3 regions of the Paenibacillus sp. VCA1 genome follow, and region 2 is predicted to be linked to each of the others. Evidence: predicted binding sites of a transcription regulator. Region 2 holds the regulator's gene; each other region holds the start of a gene.
The links. Region 2 encodes Rex, which represses fermentation and respiration genes when NADH is low (regulators of the CRP and FNR family bind a similar motif). Its sites were predicted from a motif close to TTGTGAAATATTTCACAA; they were not measured.
Positions count from the first base shown of each region.

Region 1: nirB (nitrite reductase large subunit NirB) is a predicted target of Rex. The motif match lies at 3,137-3,154, and genes of this name have one in related genera.
Region 3: nadA (quinolinate synthase NadA) is a predicted target of Rex. The motif match lies at 3,115-3,132, and genes of this name have one in related genera.

Region 1 covers NZ_JAVLSX010000008.1:84,699-90,845, forward strand. The annotation lists gene RJP21_RS18940 (MarR family winged helix-turn-helix transcriptional regulator) at 3-428, opposite strand; gene RJP21_RS18945 (amidohydrolase family protein) at 639-1,952, shown strand; gene RJP21_RS18950 (nucleotidyltransferase domain-containing protein) at 2,099-2,950, opposite strand; gene nirB (nitrite reductase large subunit NirB) at 3,176-5,581, shown strand; gene nirD (nitrite reductase small subunit NirD) at 5,597-5,947, shown strand; gene RJP21_RS18965 (formate/nitrite transporter family protein) at 5,922-6,147, shown strand, end outside.
Region 2 covers NZ_JAVLSX010000004.1:83,214-89,360, forward strand. The annotation lists gene RJP21_RS09615 (tetratricopeptide repeat protein) at 1-339, shown strand, start outside; gene dinG (ATP-dependent DNA helicase DinG) at 478-3,330, shown strand; gene RJP21_RS09625 (redox-sensing transcriptional repressor Rex) at 3,392-4,057, shown strand; gene RJP21_RS09630 (amidohydrolase) at 4,032-5,345, shown strand; gene RJP21_RS09635 (cell wall elongation regulator TseB-like domain-containing protein) at 5,369-5,884, shown strand.
Region 3 covers NZ_JAVLSX010000021.1:42,318-48,464, reverse strand. The annotation lists gene nadC (carboxylating nicotinate-nucleotide diphosphorylase) at 1-487, opposite strand, end outside; gene nadB (L-aspartate oxidase) at 477-2,093, opposite strand; gene nadA (quinolinate synthase NadA) at 2,133-3,071, opposite strand; gene ftsH (ATP-dependent zinc metalloprotease FtsH) at 3,403-5,481, opposite strand; gene hpt (hypoxanthine phosphoribosyltransferase) at 5,600-6,139, opposite strand.

The DNA of each region.
Region 1 (6,147 bases), on a different contig from region 2:
TATTACAGGTGTTGGTTGATTTTTATCAGCAATTCTTTGAGCGTTTGCATCTCCGCTTCTGTCAGAGGTTGAACAATATCGTCCTCCACTTTTTGAAAGGATTCATGAAAGTCTTCAATTATTCCTATGCCTTTCGGCAGAACATAAATATTTTTTTGCCGTTCATTATTCGCCGGAATTTTACGCTCGATAAATCCTCTTTTTTCAAGGCCCTGCAGCATACTTGTTATGCTGGCGCCGCGCAGATGGAACCGATCGGCCAGATCCTTTTGAATTAATGCTTTATCCTGATTCTCATAAATATAGCTGATTATTTTGCCTTGATGAGCATTTAACCCCAGCTCTTTAATGCTTTCATCTGCTCTTTTCTTTAACTTAAGGCCAATAACCTGAAACATATCCAAAAAAGGTGTATCCTTACCGTTCATTTGTAGATCCTCCTACATCCAACGATTAGGTTTCTAACCGTTCATAAAACTAACTATACAAAGAGCCCGCTAGCCTGTCAATGCGCGTGTACGCGGCCAATGATGCAATGAAGTTAAGCCATGAATAGCAATAAACAAAAAGATAGATCATTGACAATTAGTTTTCTAACTGTTAGTCTTTAATCATTCCGAATTAGGAGGACAAATTTTATGACAAATGAAAAACAAAACCTTTCATCCGAAAAGATTACGGCTATTACTAATGCTTGTATTTTTGATGGGGAAAATGTCATCGATGCAAGAACGATTGTCATCAAAGGGGAACAAATTGCTTCGGTGGGAGGAGATATTCCGGCAGGCGCCACAGTGATCGATGCGGAAAATGCAACACTGCTGCCGGGGTTGATTGATGCGCATGTTCATACTTCCATCGGCGGATTACGGGATGCGTTAAAATTCGGTGTCACGACGGAACTCGAATTGAATGGTGATTTTACAAAAAGAGGCCGCGAGATACAGTTGAAAAATTTGCATGATATCGCGGACGTTCGTTCTGCGGGCAACGCGGTTACCGCTCCCGGGGGGCATCCTGATGAATTGCTGCCGGATGACGGCGAAATCCCTGAGTTTGTTATGAAGGAACTGCAGAAACTGTCAGAGGAAGAACGGGAAGCGATGCTTGCCGCCTATGCTCATGACCACGAAGAAGTGCCGCAGGTTACAACGATTGAAGAAGCGATCAAACATGTCCGCACCCAAGTGGAGAATGGCGCTGACTATATTAAAATCATGATTGAAGAAGGGACGGTCATGGGTGCGCCCGGATTGCCTGTATTAAGCGACGACATTTTAAAAGCGGCCGTGGACGAAGCCCACAAGTTTAATAAACAGGTCATTGCGCACGTATTGACCGCCCGGTCCTCGCAAACCGCGATCGATCTTGGGGTGGACGGACTGGGTCACCTGTTTATGGATCGGCCCGGGTCAACACCGGAGCTGGTACAATCCATCGCAAATGCCGGCGCTTTTGTTATACCATGCCTGGTATTAAATTCATCCATCATTGGCAATTCGGCATCGGAGTTGGCTGATGATCCTCGCGTGCATTCCAAATTAAGCCCGGAATGGATCGATATCCTGAACTCCAGCTTCAACACCTTTCCACAAGGAAGTATGGAGAACAGCTTTAAAAACGTAATGGATCTGCACCAGGCGGGAGTCGATATTTTGGTCGGCACGGATGTTTCACCGGTTCCCGTACCACAGCTTGGCGGTCTTGCCCACGGCGCCAGCGTTCATCATGAAATGCAATTGCTGGTTAAGGCAGGTTTCACTCCGCTGGAAGCACTGCGGTCGGCTACCTCTACAACAGCCCGCCGCTTTGAACTTCATGACCGCGGCCGTATTGCCGAAGGGACTCGTGCTGACCTCGTACTGGTCGATGGGGACCCCACAACCAAAATTTCGGATAGCTTGTCAATTAAAGCCGTGTGGCTCAAAGGTGTCCAGCAACCAATCAGCTAAATATTAAAAAAGTGAAAGGGATCACTTATGAAAACCGCCTTTTCGTGATCTGCACCTCAACGACGGATGGTGTCTAACTCTTGGGATGCACTTCATCGAAGGCGGTTTTATTTTTTCATATTCCATTCGTTCAGCCGATTGCGCCGTTAATTCAAAACGCCTTTCATTTTCACCAGATGATCCGTTTCCTGAATCAGATCACGCAGCATTCCAAGCGCCTGTTCTAAACCGGTTTGATCTTCCGTGACCAAGGTGATGATGTCATTGACTCTTTGAGCGTACCGGCTTGGCACCGTGGAAAAAGAATCGGCGATGGCCGCAGCTCCTTTTTCGTTCATCCAATACGTTTCGTTCAGGGCAAACAAAACCTGATTCAAGCAGGAGACGGCCCTGAAGCAGCATCCGGCGATATAAGATAAATCTTTTTTAGGAATGCCTTTTTTTCCGATCTCCAGCGAAAAGCTTGCTTCCCACAGAAATTTTTCGATGATCGCCTTTCGAAGCGCATGCGGGTAGGGGTTCATTCTGCTCTTCATTTCACCAACAAGTCCCGATGGATCCCATAACACCTTGCACAACGCTGCTTCAGCTGCATAAATCGCATTCAGGAATCCATGGGGATGCCCCGGCTGATAGTCGATCGTGAGATGTCCGGCGTGGCACTGCTCAATGACTTGGGACACTTTGCCGAGGTCGCGGTATAAAAAATCAACCGGCATTTGCTTCACCTGCAGCCAGCCGCCGCCATTGATCCAGGATCCCCAACCGCCGATGTCCGTCATGACGTTGTCTCGATGATCGTCGTCCAAATCCGAGGCTGCGCGGCGCAGTTGGGCAAGGTCCAGCCCTTTGCCGGGATCATAATAAATGCCGATATCGATATCGGAGCCGGGATGATGCGTTCCCTTCGCCCTTGAACCGCCCAATACCAGAGCTTGGACGCCGTCGACTTGCTTTAGAACTTTTACGATGTTTGAAATGATCGCTTGCGCATCCATGTTTTTTCACTCCGTTCCAAGATTGACTTTATCTCATCATAAACGATTTTGCTCTTTAGCAGATAGGTAGTAGATCGTTTAAAAAATACTGAATTCCCTAAAATTTTTCTTTCCCAAATTTGAACCTTTTTCCCATGTCTATGATCTTTGTTACATCCAAATCCTTGAAAATCAGCTACGCTTAGCATGTAATAGATTTCACAATGTTGCACGGGAGGCGTGGCAATGAAAAAAAGATTGGTGATGATTGGCAACGGGATGGCGGGAGCACGGTGCATCGAGGAGATTCTACGCCGCGACCGCGAACGCTTTGATGTGACGATGATCGGAGACGAACCTTATCCGAACTATAACCGCATCATGTTGTCACCTGTGCTGCAGGGCAAAACGACGTTCGAGGAAATTACGATCAACGATTGGGATTGGTATCAGTCCAATGACATACATTTGCTGGCAAATGAGCATGTGGTAACGATCGACCGGGAAGCGAAGCAAGTCACGACGGATCGGGGAAGCGTGGTGCCTTATGACGAGCTGATTATCGCGACGGGGTCCAGCGCGTTTATTCTGCCGGTACCGGGGCATACCCTCGAGGGTGTGATCGGCTTCCGGACGATTGACGATACGAAAATGATGCTGGAAGCGGCCAAACAGTACAAAAAGGCGGTGGTCATCGGGGGCGGACTTTTGGGCCTGGAAGCGGCACGCGGGCTGATGAACCAAGGGATGGAAGTGCATGTCGTTCATTTGCTCCCTTACCTGATGGAAATGCAGCTCGACCCGGCAGCCGCGAAGCTGCTGCAGCGGGACCTGGAAGCCCAGGGCATGAAGTTCCTGATGGAGAAAAAAACGACGGAAATCTACGGCGACGGCCGGGTGCAAGGGCTGCGATTCGAAGACGGCACCAGCGTCGAATGCGATCTTGTCGTGATGGCCGTCGGCATCCGGCCGAATGTCGCGCTGGCGCGCGAAGCGGGGTTGGCGGTGGGCCGGGGCATCCAGGTCAATGACGTCATGCAGACGACGGACCCGAACGTGTATGCGGTCGGCGAATGCGCCGAACACCGCGGCATCGCTTATGGATTGGTAGCGCCGCTTTATGAGCAGGGCGTCGTGCTTGCGGATCATCTGACAGGCCAACCGACGGAAGGGTACCATGGCAGTGTGTTGTCGACGCAGTTGAAGGTGGCAGGCTGCGACCTGTTCAGCGGCGGGGAAATTCATGCAGACGAAAATACGAAAGCGATCGTCGTTCAGGACGAATTTGCCGGAGCCTATAAAAAAGTGCTGGTCCGTGACGGAAAGGTCGTTGGCGTCGTTCTCTACGGGGATGTTTCGGATGGCAACAGGCTGTTCAATATGCTGAAGAAAGGAAGCGACATTCAGGAATATACGAGCGCATCGGTGCTGCATAAAGCCGGGGATGACGGCGGGATGGACGTGGCGGCGATCAGCGCGGACGAGACGATTTGCGGATGCAACGGCGTGACGAAAGGAAGAATCGTCGGCGCGATCCTCGAGCATGGATTAACGACCTTCGATGAAGTCAAATCCTTGACGAAAGCGGGCGGCTCGTGCGGCAAATGCCGAGGCATGGTCGAAGCGATCCTTGCGCATACGCTCGGCGATAAATTCGATGCCTCGGCGCAAAAAGCGGCCGGCATGTGCGGCTGCACCACGCTTTTCCGTGATGAAGTCGTCGCCGCAATCCGGGAGAAAGGGCTGCAGTCGCCAAGGGAAGTGCGCATCGTGCTTGGGTTTGCGCATGAGGAAGGCTGCTCGAAATGCCGTCCGGCTTTGAACTACTACTTGCGGATGCTGCGTCCCGAGACGTATGCCGACGACAAGGCTTCCCGGTACGTCAACGAACGGATGGAAGGCAACATCCAGAAGGACGGCACCTTCTCCGTCATTCCGCGGATGTATGGCGGAACGACGACGCCGGAGGATCTGATCCGCATCGGCGAAGTGGCGAAAAAATACGAGGTGCCGCTGGTCAAAATCACGGGCGCCAGCCGCATCGGCCTGTACGGTGTGAAAAAAGAGGATGTTCCTAAAATATGGGAAGAGCTGGAGATGCGTTCGGGGTATGCCTACTCGAAATCGCTGCGCAACGTGAAGTCGTGCGTCGGCTCGAGATTTTGCCGCTTCGGCACGCAGGATTCGTTAGGGCTTGGCATTCGGCTCGAGCAGGAAATAGAGATGGTCGATACGCCGCACAAAATGAAAATGGGCGTCACCGGCTGTCCGCGAAACTGCGCCGAGGTGCTGACGAAGGATTTTGGCGTGGTGTGCGTGGAGAACGGGTATCAGCTATATTTTGGCGGCAACGGCGGCACCGAAGTCCGGGAATGCGACAGCTTGACGACCGTAACGACGGAGGAAGAAGTGATTCGACTGGCCAAAGCCTATGTGCAGCTGTACCGGGAAACGGGCATTTACGGCGAACGCACGGCCCCTTGGGTGAACCGGATGGGCGCGGATTGGGTGCGCCACATGCTGGCGGATGAAGCGGAAATCGAGATTTTGGTTGACCGGTTCGAGGCGGCAAAAAGAACCTACCGCGAAGCCTGGAAGGCCGCGCTCGATAACGAGGAACGCCGCAGCATGTATACGGTGGAAAAACCATAACGGGGAGGGAACCGCATGAGCGCTACAAAGGAACTGGTGAAAGTGATGAAGCTGGAGGACCTGAAGCCGCTGATCGGCAAGGAGGTCCAGGTGCGGGACGAAACGATCGCATTATTCCGGTTGTCAAACGGCGAGGTGCGCGCCGTCAGCAATCGGTGTCCGCATAAAAACGGGCCGCTTGCCGAAGGGATCGTGTCGGGTGAGTACGTATTTTGCCCGCTGCATGATTGGAAAATCTCGCTGACGACGGGCGAGGTGCAAAAGCCGGACGACGGCTGCATCGCGACCTACGAGACCGCCGTGATCGACGGTTATGTCTATGTTGGGGGGCTGAAGCACCATGAAAAACACGATCTTAACCGTTGAAAACGCAGGCGTCGGCAAGGTTAACTTATTGAACCGGAGTTTTGGGAAATATCTCGTCTCCTCCATGCTGGCGGGCCTGTTCGTTGGCTTTGGCATCATCCTGATCTTTACGATCGGCGGATTATTGTCCCCGGCCCATGCTCCCGCCACCAAAATTGTAATGGGGGTCAGCTTCGGCATCGCCTTGAGTCTTGTTTTGA
Region 2 (6,147 bases):
GCGCAGCAGTTTTCCCAAGTCATCCGTCAATATCCCGACAGTCTTTTGGCAAGGATGTATTTGGCCATGTCCCACTTGCATATGGACGAAACGGAGGAAGCGCAAAAAAACTTCCAATGGATTCTTCCGCTCGCCAAAAGCCAAAAGCTGAAGGCGATGATTTACAATGCTTTGGGCTGCATCGCCGTGAAGCATGGAGCGACGGGAAAAGCGCAGGAATTTTTTACCGTCGCGTTGCAGTGCGATCCCTCGCTGCCCGATCCGCTCATTAATTTGAAGGTGTGCCAGCAGAACCGCGGTCAGCTTCAATACGGCAGCCAGCTGATTTCGATGATGTAGGAAAATGCGAAGAGGCCGATGCATATGCGCTTTCGGTAAGCGCCTAGCGCATCGCCTTTTTGCTGTCCGTTAATTTTCAAATGTGAAATCTTCTGTTATGCTGGTAATTGAGACTGGAATGAAAGGATTAAAAGAATCATGAAATTTGCCGTACTGGATTTTGAAACGACAGGCAACCAGTCCGCCGATGAAATCATTCAAGTTGGACTTGCCATCATAGAAGAAGATTTGACCATATCCCGCGTGTACGGTTCCTATGTCAAACCGACGGTGGAAATACCGCCGTTCATTACGGGGCTTACCGGCATTACGGAAGAGGATGTGGCGGATGCGCCGCCGTTGGAAGAGATGCTGATGGAACTCGTGCCGATGCTGGACGATGTCGTTCTGGTGGGGCACAACGTCGCGTTTGACTTCAATTTCCTGCAGAACGCGCTCGACAGCAGCGGGTATCTTCCGTTCTCCGGGCGAATTCTCGACACGCTGGATTTTCTGAAAATATGTTTTCCGTCGTTGACCTCCTACCAATTGGGACAGGTGACGTCGCATTTCGGCATCCAGCATGACCGTCCCCATCAGGCGGATAGCGATGCGTTGGCCACGGCATATGTATTTTTGAAATGTCTGGCAGAATTAAACGACCTTCCGCTCATTACGCTGCAGCGGCTCAGCGAGCTGTTTGCGGATGAAGACAGCGACCTCGGGTGGTTTTTCGACGGATTGTGCCAGGAAAAAGAGCAGGAGCCGATCCAGGACTTGAACAGCCACAATTTCTACCGTCAGTTCGCCCTGGCCGTCGAAGACTGGACCGAGATGAAACCTCCGCGGGACGAGGCGGAAGGCAATCCGCTCGCCGGGATGGAATTTGACGAATATTTGGGCGAAATCCAGAAACGGCTTAAACTAATTATGCCCCAATACGAGGAGCGCGAACCGCAATCGATGATGTTCGACCAGGTGATGAACGCGCTGAATGAAGACAAGCATTTGCTGATCGAAGCGGGAACGGGGACCGGCAAATCGCTTGGTTACCTCATTCCATCCATATACCAAAGCGTCAAGCAGCAGCAGAAAGTGATGATCAGCACGCATACGATCAACCTTCAGGAGCAGCTGCGCGAGCGGGACGTGCCTTTATTGACGCAGGTTGTGCCGTTTCCGTTCAAGGCGGCCGTCTTTAAGGGCAGACAACATTATTTGTGTTTGAGAAAATTTGAACATAAAATAAACAGAAGAGACTTTTTTAATCCCAAGGAAGATACGATTACGGCGGCGCAAATGATCGTATGGCTGGCGCAGACCGAAAACGGGGATGACGAAGAACTGAATCTCGGCGGAAGGGGCGGCGATTTCTGGGAAACGGTAAGCAGCGATTCGGATTCCTGCCTGGGACGAAGCTGCCCATGGTTCCGCAAATGTTATTACCACCGGGCGAAACATGAGGCGGGCATCGCGGACGTGGTCATCACGAACCACTCCAAGCTGTTCACCGACGTCAAAGCAGGACATCAGCTGCTGCCGTCTTACGAACGTCTCGTCATCGACGAGGCCCATCATTTGGAGGACGTGGCCGGCAAGCATCTAGGCCTGAATATGAAGTATTTTAGCGTCGTCCACACGCTGACACGGCTGTACAAAGATTCGCGCAGCGGACAGCTTATCGCTCTTCGCCAGCAGCTGCAGCCGTCCGGACAGGAGCGGGCAAGCGACTGGATCGCCGCGATTGACCGCATGAGCGAAGATTTGGTGGACGTCAAGGAAACATGGGATAAGCTCAGCGAATCCCTTTTCGCCCTGATGCCGGAACGAAATGACGTTTCGCCGGGCGAAGCGGGGCAATTCGTGCTCCGGCTGCAGCCGTCGAAATGGCCGCAGGAGTGGGAAGCGCTGAAGGGGCTGGAAAACCAGATCCACGTCAAAATCAGCGAGATCGTCCGCCGCGGCGAAAAAATGCTGGCGGAATACAAGGAAAACGAAGACGATTACAGCGCCGACAGCCTGATTACAGACCTCAGCGGCCTGTTCAAGGATCTTGCCGCCGAACGCGACGACCTGCGGACCTTCATGAACTTGAACGATGAAACCGTCGTTTATTGGATGGAAGCCAGCAGCCATTTCCGCAGCAAATCGCTGCAGTTGTACGCGGTCCCGGTGGATGTCAGCAAACAGCTGAAGGAATTGTTTTTCGACAAAAAGAAAAGCGTTATTTTAACGTCGGCGACGTTGTCGGTAGACAAATCCTTCCAATATATGATCGACAATCTCGGCCTGGAGGAAGACCAGGAAAGCGGTCGCCTCGTGACCGTGCAGCTTCCGTCTCCGTTCAAATACCGGGATCAGGCGCTTCTCGTCATCCCGCGGGATTTCCCCAGCGTCAAAGGAAGCGTCGGCGACGCCGTGTTCGTCGATACGCTGGTGCGCTCCTTGGCGGACGCGGCCGTTGCGACGCACGGGCGGATGCTGGTGCTGTTCACTTCGTACCGGATGCTGCGGCAGGTGCATGAGCCGTTGAAAAACACCCTTGCGGGCAGCGACATCACCGTTCTCGGCCAAGGCGTCGACAGCGGCAGCCGTACCAAGCTCATCAGACGTTTCCAGGACAGCAGCGCTTCGGTGCTGCTCGGTACGAGCAGCTTCTGGGAAGGGGTCGATATCCCCGGCGAGGCATTGACCTGCCTTGCGATCGTAAGGCTTCCGTTCCAGCCGCCAAACCATCCGCTGTACGAAGCGAAAGCGGAGCTTTTACAGCGCCAGAAAAAAAATCCGTTCATGAAGCTTTCCGTGCCTCAAGCGGTTATCCGTTTTAAACAGGGGTTCGGCCGCTTGGTTCGCACGGCGAATGACCGCGGCATCGTCATCGTTTACGATACGCGGGTGATCGAGTCTTATTACGGGAAATATTTTCTCTACTCCTTGCCGGGGCCAAAGATGGAGCATATGAATACGGAAAAAATGGTTCCCCGTATATCTGAATGGCTTCAAGAGGGTTAACGCACCTCTTTTCATACGATGTTAACGATAGAAATTAAGCTGTTAAATAGGGGGAACAAGCATGAAATCGGAGAAAATTTCCGAAGCGGTCGTCCGCAGACTGCCTGTATATTTACGTTATTTGAATGATTTGAACAAGCGGGAGGTTGCGACGGTCTCCTCCCAGGAGCTTGGCCTGAAACTCGACCTGAATCCGGCGCAAATCCGCAAGGATCTTGCCTATTTCGGCGATTTCGGCCGGAAAGGGATCGGGTATGACGTTTCGTACCTGATCGAAAAAATCCGCCACATTCTGAACCTGGACCAGCAGATCAACGCGGTGCTGGTAGGCGCCGGGAATTTGGGCCAGGCCCTTTCGAATTACAACTATTACCTTCGCGAAAACATTAAAATCGTGGCGGTGTTCGACGAAAATCCGAAAAAGATCGGAAAACGGATCAATACGCTTACGGTGCAGCCGATGGAGGAAATGACGGACACGATCAAAAAGCACAATATCCGGATCGGCATCATCACCGTGCCCGCCGTCGAAGCCCAGAACGTGGCGGATCAATTGATCGGGGCCGGAATCGAAGCGATTCTGAACTTCGCGCCGACGATCCTGAAGGCTCCGGCCAACATCCGGATTCATGCGGCGGACTTTACGACCGACCTGCTGAGCTTGGCATATTATTTGGATAACGGAAAGGAAGGTTCTACCGATGACGGAGAACAAGACAACGAATAAATGGATCATCGCGAACGGCAGCTTTGCCGTGCCTGATCAAGACAAGCCGGTAATCCGCGGATATATGGTGATCGAGGACGACCGCATCGCTTATATCGGGGAAGAAAAACCGGAACTTGAAGGCGATGTTCCCGTATTCGACGGGACGCATCTGTTTTTTATGCCCGGATTGGTCAATACGCACGGACATGCGGCGATGTCGCTGCTGCGCGGATACGGGGATGATCTGGCCCTGCAAATCTGGCTTCAGGAAAAAATGTGGCCGATGGAAGCCAAATTCACTTCATCCGATGTCTACTGGGGTACGTCCTTATCCGTACTGGAAATGCTGAAAGGCGGCACGACAACCTTCCTCGACATGTACGACCATATGGATCAAGTGGCGAAAGTGACGGAAGAATCGGGAATCCGCGCCTCCCTGATGCGCGGCGTCATCGGTTTGTGTTCCGAGGAGCTTCAGCGCCACAAGCTGAACGAGGCGATCCAATTCGCGCGCGACTGGAACGGAAAGGCCAACGGCCGGATCACGACCATGATTTCGCCGCATGCGCCGTATACCTGCCCTCCGGATTATATCGAAAAATTCGTGCAGGCGGCGCATGATATGGATCTGCCGATGCATACCCATATGTCCGAAACGATGGCCGAAGTGGAGCAAAACGTCAAGGAATACGGTTTGCGTCCGGTTGCCCATCTGGAAAAGCTCGGCGTATTTTCGAGACCGTCTCTGGTGGCGCATGCCGTTCATTTGACCGATGAAGAAATCGGCATTTTGGCGAGCAACAACGTGGCCGTTTCCCATAACCCGGGAAGCAACCTGAAGCTGGCAAGCGGCGTGGCGCGCGTGACGGACTTGCTCAAGGCCGGAGTGACGGTCTCTCTGGGAACCGACGGAGCGGCAAGCAATAACAATTTGGATATGTTCGAAGAAATGCGTCTCGCCGCATTGATCCATAAAGGGGTTTCCGGCGATCCGACGGCAATTCCGGCGTACGAAGCGCTGAAAATGGGAACGGTCCACGGCGCGGAGTCCCTTTTCCTGAAAGACGTCGGCACGCTGGCTCCGGGAATGAAAGCCGATTTCATCGCGCTCAACACCGACCAGGCCCATTTTCTTCCGCACACCGATCTGATTTCCCACGCCATTTATTCAGCTTGCGGCAAAGACGTCGAGCACGTATGGGTGGACGGCAAGCAGGTCGTGAAACACGGCGCCTGCCTGACCATGGACGAAGAGCGCATCCGCCGGGAAGCCCAAGCCGCTTTTGAAGGTCTCTTGGCCCGATAGGACGGCAACAGATAGGGGAGCTTATGCTGAAGAATAAGAAGAAATGGATTTTTCTCGGAATCGTCGTTTTGCTGCTGCTTGTTTTCGGACTTTACCGTTATTACATATACGTAACTCAGGACATCCGGGCCCAGGAGACGGCAGCGATTCTGAAGGCGAAGCAGGAGACCAGCCTCGTAAAGGTGACCGAAGCCCAAAAATCGGTGTGGGATACGATCTGCTGGGCGATCGAAGGCTTGGACAAAGACAATCGGCCGGTGATGGTATGGGTAACGATGGACGAAGACGGCAAAGTCAAATCCGGCGAAGGCACGGTTCACGAAGAGCTGCTTTCAAACGGCATTTCGGAAAATCAGGTCAGGGAGAAGGCGCTGAAGGAGATACCCGACGTGAAAAAGCTGAAGATCGTGCCTGGAATGTATAACGGCCAGTATGCCTGGCAGCTTTTTTACTGGTCGAAGGATCATTATTACTACCAATTCTATCGGTTTAGCGACGGCCAAAGCATCGGAGGCCCGTTTACGCTGCCGAACCGGTAATGAAAAATAGGCGTCATATGTAGATTTGTCCGTTCAAGAATGAAAAAGAACCTCATGAAAATGGGGTTCTTTGGCGTGAGCAGGATAATATTTTAAATACTTTCACACATTACCTTCGATTTAGTATATACGATGTGATATACTCTTCATTGTAGTGATTCGATATACTCTATCGATCTGGTGTGACAGTCGTGTCGAAATGCAAATCGGAAAAGTCCTGAATGACCGTGACGAGATGCTTATGCTTAAAGCTCTTTGCCGCG
Region 3 (6,147 bases), on a different contig from region 2:
CGTATAACCCGAAACGGTGATTGGCACCGCCGCCGACCCGGACGGCGTATTTCTCAAGCATGCGGTGTCCCGGAGTCGTTTTGCGGGTATCGACGAGCCGGGCAGGCAAACCTTCCAGCCGATCCACGAACATGCGGGTCCGGGTAGCGATGCCCGACAATCGCTGCAAGAGGTTGAGGGCCAGCCGTTCCCCCGTCAAAATATGATGCGTGCTTCCTTCCACGACCGCCAGCACGGTTCCCTTCGTTACACGGTCTCCGTCTTTTACGTGAGGCGTGAACGCCAGACCGGGGTCCACGACTTGGAATACCAGTTCCGCAACGGGAATGCCCGCTACGACCCCATCCTCCTTTGCGTGAATGATGCCCTTCGATTCATGTCCCGACGGGATGGTTGTCATGGTCGTGATATCGCCTGAGCCGACATCCTCCTTCAGCCACAAGCGGATCGATTCCACCAAGCCCTCGTTATATCCATTAAACATCATCGCTGAATTCCTCCATCATTTCTTCTTCACGGTGCTGAAGCAGATGCTTGCGCCACTCCGCATCATCCCTTTGGGGATAATCCTCTCTATAATGGGCGCCGCGGCTTTCCTTCCGTTTTAGCGCGGCAAGGGTCACCAGCATGCAGCTCGTCAGCATGTTCGCAAATTCGAACTCTTCCTTCTTCGTCAGTTCCGACTCAAAAATCGGCAGCTGCCGCTGAAGCTCCTCCAGCCCTTTTCGAAGCATCGGTTCGCTGCGGCGCAGCCCGGCATATCGAACCATTACTTTCTGTAGTTTCAACCGCCGCTCGATAATCGCCTGCTTGGGGGCGCCTGTCCGGCCCTCCAACTGATGGGTCAGATCGACGGAACCTGCGAGAGGCGCCAACTCCCGGATCCGGTTTACAATCCGTCTGCCGAACACAATCGCCTCGGACAGCGAATTGCTTGCCAAACGATTCGCCCCATGCACGCCGGTCGAGGACACTTCGCCGCAGGCAAACAACCTTGCGACGCTGCTTTCCCCGTTCAGGTCCGTTTTCACTCCACCCATCATATAATGCGCAGCCGGAGCGACGGGAATCCAATCCGTTGCCATGTCCAGGCCGTAATTCAGGCAAGTTTCGTAAATGGTCGGAAAACGGTGCTGGATGACATCCTGCGGCTCATGCGTAATGTCCAGATACACAAACGTCGATTTCGTTTCTTCCATTTCGCTGACGATCGCCCGAGCCACGATATCCCGGGGCGCCAACTCGAGCAGCTGATGGTATTTGTCCATGAACCGATCGCCCTTGATATTCCGCAGCACGGCTCCTTCGCCCCGAACCGCTTCCGATATGAGGAAACGCGGAGCGCCGGGATAACACAACGCCGTCGGGTGGAACTGAATGAATTCCATGTCGCGGATTCGCGCCCCAGCCCGGTAAGCGATGGCAATGCCGTCTGCTGTTGCCACTTCCGGGTTCGTCGTATATCGGTAAAGCTGCCCGGCCCCTCCGGTACACAATATGGTCGCCGACGCCTTCACATACACCCTTTGCCCGTCGGGACGCTGTACGAGAGCCCCTACGCATTCGTTCCCAACCGTAATGACGTCGACCACAAAATGATGCTCCCACACTTGAACACGCTCATGAACGCATACCTGCGCGGCCAGCGCCCTGACGATCTCGAAGCCGGTCGCATCCCCGTTCGCGTGCAAAATGCGGCGCCGGCTGTGGGCGCCTTCCTGCGTCAAGGCAAGCTCCCCGTTTTCAACGTCAAAACTGGTGCCCAGGCGAATCAGCTCCTGAACGCCTTCGGGCCCTTCATTCACAAGCGCGTCGACCGCGGCGGAAGAGCATAATCCCGCCCCGGCCATCAGCGTATCTTCCCGGTGGTATGCCGGTGAGTCGTCCTCTGAAGTCACGGCGGCGATGCCGCCTTGGGCATAGCGGGTGTTGCTCTCCAGAAGCGCGTTTTTCGTAATCATGATGACGTTAAGGTCCTTTCCCGCCTCAATCGCCGTATAGAGACCCGCAATCCCGGACCCAATGACGATGACATCCGTTTCCAAGCAGGGCAACGACTGCAGGTCAAAATCAACCAAAAACTGAGGAATCATTGCATCATTCACCTGTCTTAAGAGAAAGAGTAGCGCATGCTACTGTACTTGTAACATGCGCTCTAAAGAAATTCGGGCCCGGTCTGCGACAGCCGGCGGCACGTAAATTTGCGGCTTCATGGTTTCCAGACACTTCACCAATTTTTTGAGATTGTTTACTTTCATGTTCGGGCATACCAAATATTTGGATGCGAAATGGAAGGTTTTATCCGGACTGTCCTTGCGGAGCTGATATCCCGTTCCGTCTTCCGTACCAACGATAAATTCCTGACAGTCCGACTTTTTGCAGTAATCGATGATGGCTGTCGTGCTGCCTACAAAATCGCCCATCGCCACGACTTCCGGGCGGCATTCCGGGTGTACGACAAACTGGGCGTTCGGATGTTTGGCTTTCATCTCCACAACATCCTTCACGGTCAACATATCATGCGTGTTGCAGTATCCTTCCCAAATGATCATCTTTTTGTCGGTATGCTGCTGCACGTAATGGCCGAGGTTTTTATCCGGCACCCAGATGATCTCGTCGCAATCCAGCGACTGAATGACTTTTACGGCATTGGATGAGGTACAACAAATGTCCGTTTCCGCTTTCACGTCGGCGGAGGAGTTGATATATGTAACGACTTTGGCATTCGGATGCTGCGCTTTCAGCTTGCGGAGTCCGTCCACGTTCACCATGTCGGCCATTGGGCAACCCGCGCGTTCGTCCGGAATCAAAACCGTCTTGTTCGGAGCCAAAATTTTGGCGCTTTCCCCCATAAAATGCACGCCGCAAAATACGATCGTCTCCGCATCGGTTTGCGCGGCTTTTTGGGCAAGCAAAAAGGAATCGCCTCGGAAGTCGGCTACCTCCTGAATTTCGTCTCTTTGATAATAATGGGCAAGAATGATTGCGTTTCTTTCCTTTTTGAGTTGCATCAGCTTCTCGGTCAATTCCCGTTTTTGCTCCTCTTTATGCTGCAGCGCAAGAGCTTCCACCAGAAACCCACTCCTTTAATAATGTCATCACATCATTATAATATTGTGAAAATTCTCTCAAAGTTAGGTGTCTAAGCCTCGAGGTTTTTCAGTTATCAACTAATGTACACAAGGTTTCACGGACTGTCAATTGGGCGGCATGTTCGCAACGGGCAGGGCCATATTCGAAAAAATTCCTTATGCGGTGCATGTTTGATGCGCCCCTTCACCGTAAAAAAGCTTGTTTAGTCCATTAAAAAATTTTTAAGTGCCGCAAAAAACAAAAACCCGAAAGACGACGATCATCGTCTTTCGGGTTATTATTTTTGCGATAGTCGGTCAAACGTCCGGTTTATGCTTGGGTTCCGGGAGGCGTCCCCCCGTTGCCTGTATTCGGATCGTCCGCCGGAGGGTTGGTCGGATCGTTCGGAATGTCCGAAGGGCTCTCCGGAACATCGTTCGGAATCTCATTCGTCGGCAAGTTGGCGTTGTCCTCTTTGCCTTGGATGCGGACGCGAACGTCACCGATCGAGTCGATCACGGGTGCTCCGCCTTCGGAAGAACCTCCGTTTTCGTCTTCGCGCGGTCCGTCTTCGGACAGATATCCTTGTTCGATCAGTTCTTTGATTTGCTCAAGCTCCAGCGTTTCTTTCTCAAGCAGCGTATTCGCGATGAGATGAACCTCTTTGGAGTGCTTGATCAGCAGATCCTTACAACGCTGATAACATTCGTTGGTCATGCGCTGCATTTCCTGATCGATTTCGTAAGCGATGGAATCACTGTAATTTTGCTCATGGCCGAGATCACGGCCAAGGAATACCTGGCCTTGCGACGAGCCGAACTGGAGCGGCCCAAGCTTTTCGCTCATGCCGTATTCCATGATCATGCTGCGCACGATGCCTGTCGCTTGCTGGAAGTCGCTGTATGCGCCGGTTCCGATTTCTCCGATGAAGAGTTCCTCGGACACGCGGCCCCCGAGGAGACCCGTAACCTTATCCAGCAGTTCCTGTTTCGTGACGAGCATGCGATCTTCCTTCGGCATCATGATGACGTATCCGCCGGCACGGCCGCGAGGAATGATCGTTACTTTATGCACCATATCGGCATTCTCGAGGAAATAGCCGACGATCGTGTGACCCGCTTCGTGATAAGCGACGATCCGCTTCTCGCGGTCGCTGATCACGCGGCTGCGTTTCTCCGTGCCGACGATGACGCGGTCGATCGCTTCGTCCACCTCGCGCATGGAGATATCCTTCCGATTGCGGCGTGCCGCAAGCAGGGCAGCCTCGTTCATCAGGTTCTCCAGCTCGGCGCCGGTAAAGCCCGTGGTGCGTTTTGCTACAACATCAAGCTTAACGTCTTTCGTGAGCGGCTTGTTGCGCGCATGCACTTTCAGTACTGCTTCACGACCCTTCACATCCGGACGGTCTACCGTGATTTGACGGTCGAAACGTCCCGGACGCAGAAGCGCCGGGTCGAGAATATCGGCGCGGTTGGTTGCCGCAACGATGATGATGCCTTCATTGCCGCCGAAACCGTCCATCTCTACGAGCAATTGGTTCAGCGTCTGTTCGCGCTCGTCATGGCCACCGCCAAGACCGGCGCCGCGCTGGCGGCCAACCGCATCGATTTCGTCGATAAATATAATACATGGCGCATTTTTCTTCGCGTTCTCGAACAAATCGCGCACGCGGGATGCACCGACACCCACGAACATTTCCACGAAGTCGGAACCGGAAATGCTGAAGAACGGCACGCCTGCTTCGCCGGCTACCGCGCGGGCGAGGAGCGTTTTACCTGTACCCGGAGGACCTACGAGCAGCACCCCTTTCGGAATGCGCGCTCCGACGGCGGCAAATTTGCGCGGATCCTTCAGGAATTCCACAACTTCAACGAGTTCCTGTTTCTCTTCGTCGGCCCCGGCCACATCTTCGAACGTGACCCTCTTCTTCTCTTCATTATATAAGCGAGCACGGCTTTTGCCGAAGTTCATCACTTTGCCGCCGCCGCCCTGCGCCTGATTGAACAGGAAGAAGAAGAGAATGAACATGATAACCAAAGGAATCATGGAGGAGAGCAGCGTCAGCCAAATGCTTTCGCCTTCCATCTTCTTCTGGGTATATTGCATGCCGGTCTTGTCGCTGGCGTCAACCAGCTCTTGAATCGCGGCATCTGTAGCCGGAATGTAGGTCGAGAAGCTGTCGGATTTAGCCCCGTCCGGTCTATGATTATATTTACCGGTTACGAGATAGGCGTAACCGTCAAATTGAACCGTGATATCCTTCACATTGCCAGCCTTAATCTCTTGCCGAAATTCATCGTATCTAGGATTGTGAGCAGATTCACCGCTGCTGCTTACGAACTGGACAATGCCCACCACAACTAAAAAAAGAATCAAATAAAAACCAGAATTCCGGATGAACCGATTCATCCCCTACCTCCTCTCAAAACACTTTAATTATTTTACCATAGCCTGTCTGACCATCTCAACAGAGGTGGTATTCGCATGAACCGTCAGTAAAAAACGTCCATGGGCTGGAGTATCACCATTAGTGGGAATAGACTTCCGGTTTCAAGATCCCGATGTAGGGCAGGTTCCGGTAACGTTCGGCGTAATCCAAGCCGTATCCGACAACAAAGGCGTCCGGCAGTGAGAAGCCTGTATAATCAGCTTCCAGGTTTACGGTACGCCGCGCCGGCTTGTCAAACAGCGTGACAACGCACGTCGACTTGGCATTGCGGCTCTTGAGAAGCTCGATCAAATGGCTGAGTGTGAGACCGCTGTCGATAATATCTTCGACAATCAGGACGTCGCGTCCTTCCACCGACGCATCCAAATCTTTGATGATTTTGACGACGCCGGATGATTTGGTCTGTGTGCCGTAGCTGGATACGGCCATGAAGTCGAGCTCAAGAGGTACTGTCATATTTTTAACCAAATCGGCCATGAAAATAAACGCGCCTTTCAGTACGCAAATGACCAAAGGATTGCGCCCTTCATAAACCTTGCTGAGCTGTGCTCCGAGTTCCTTTATTTTCTTCTGGATTTCCTCTTCGGTGATCAGAACTTCTTGAATATCGTTTTGCAACTGAGCGA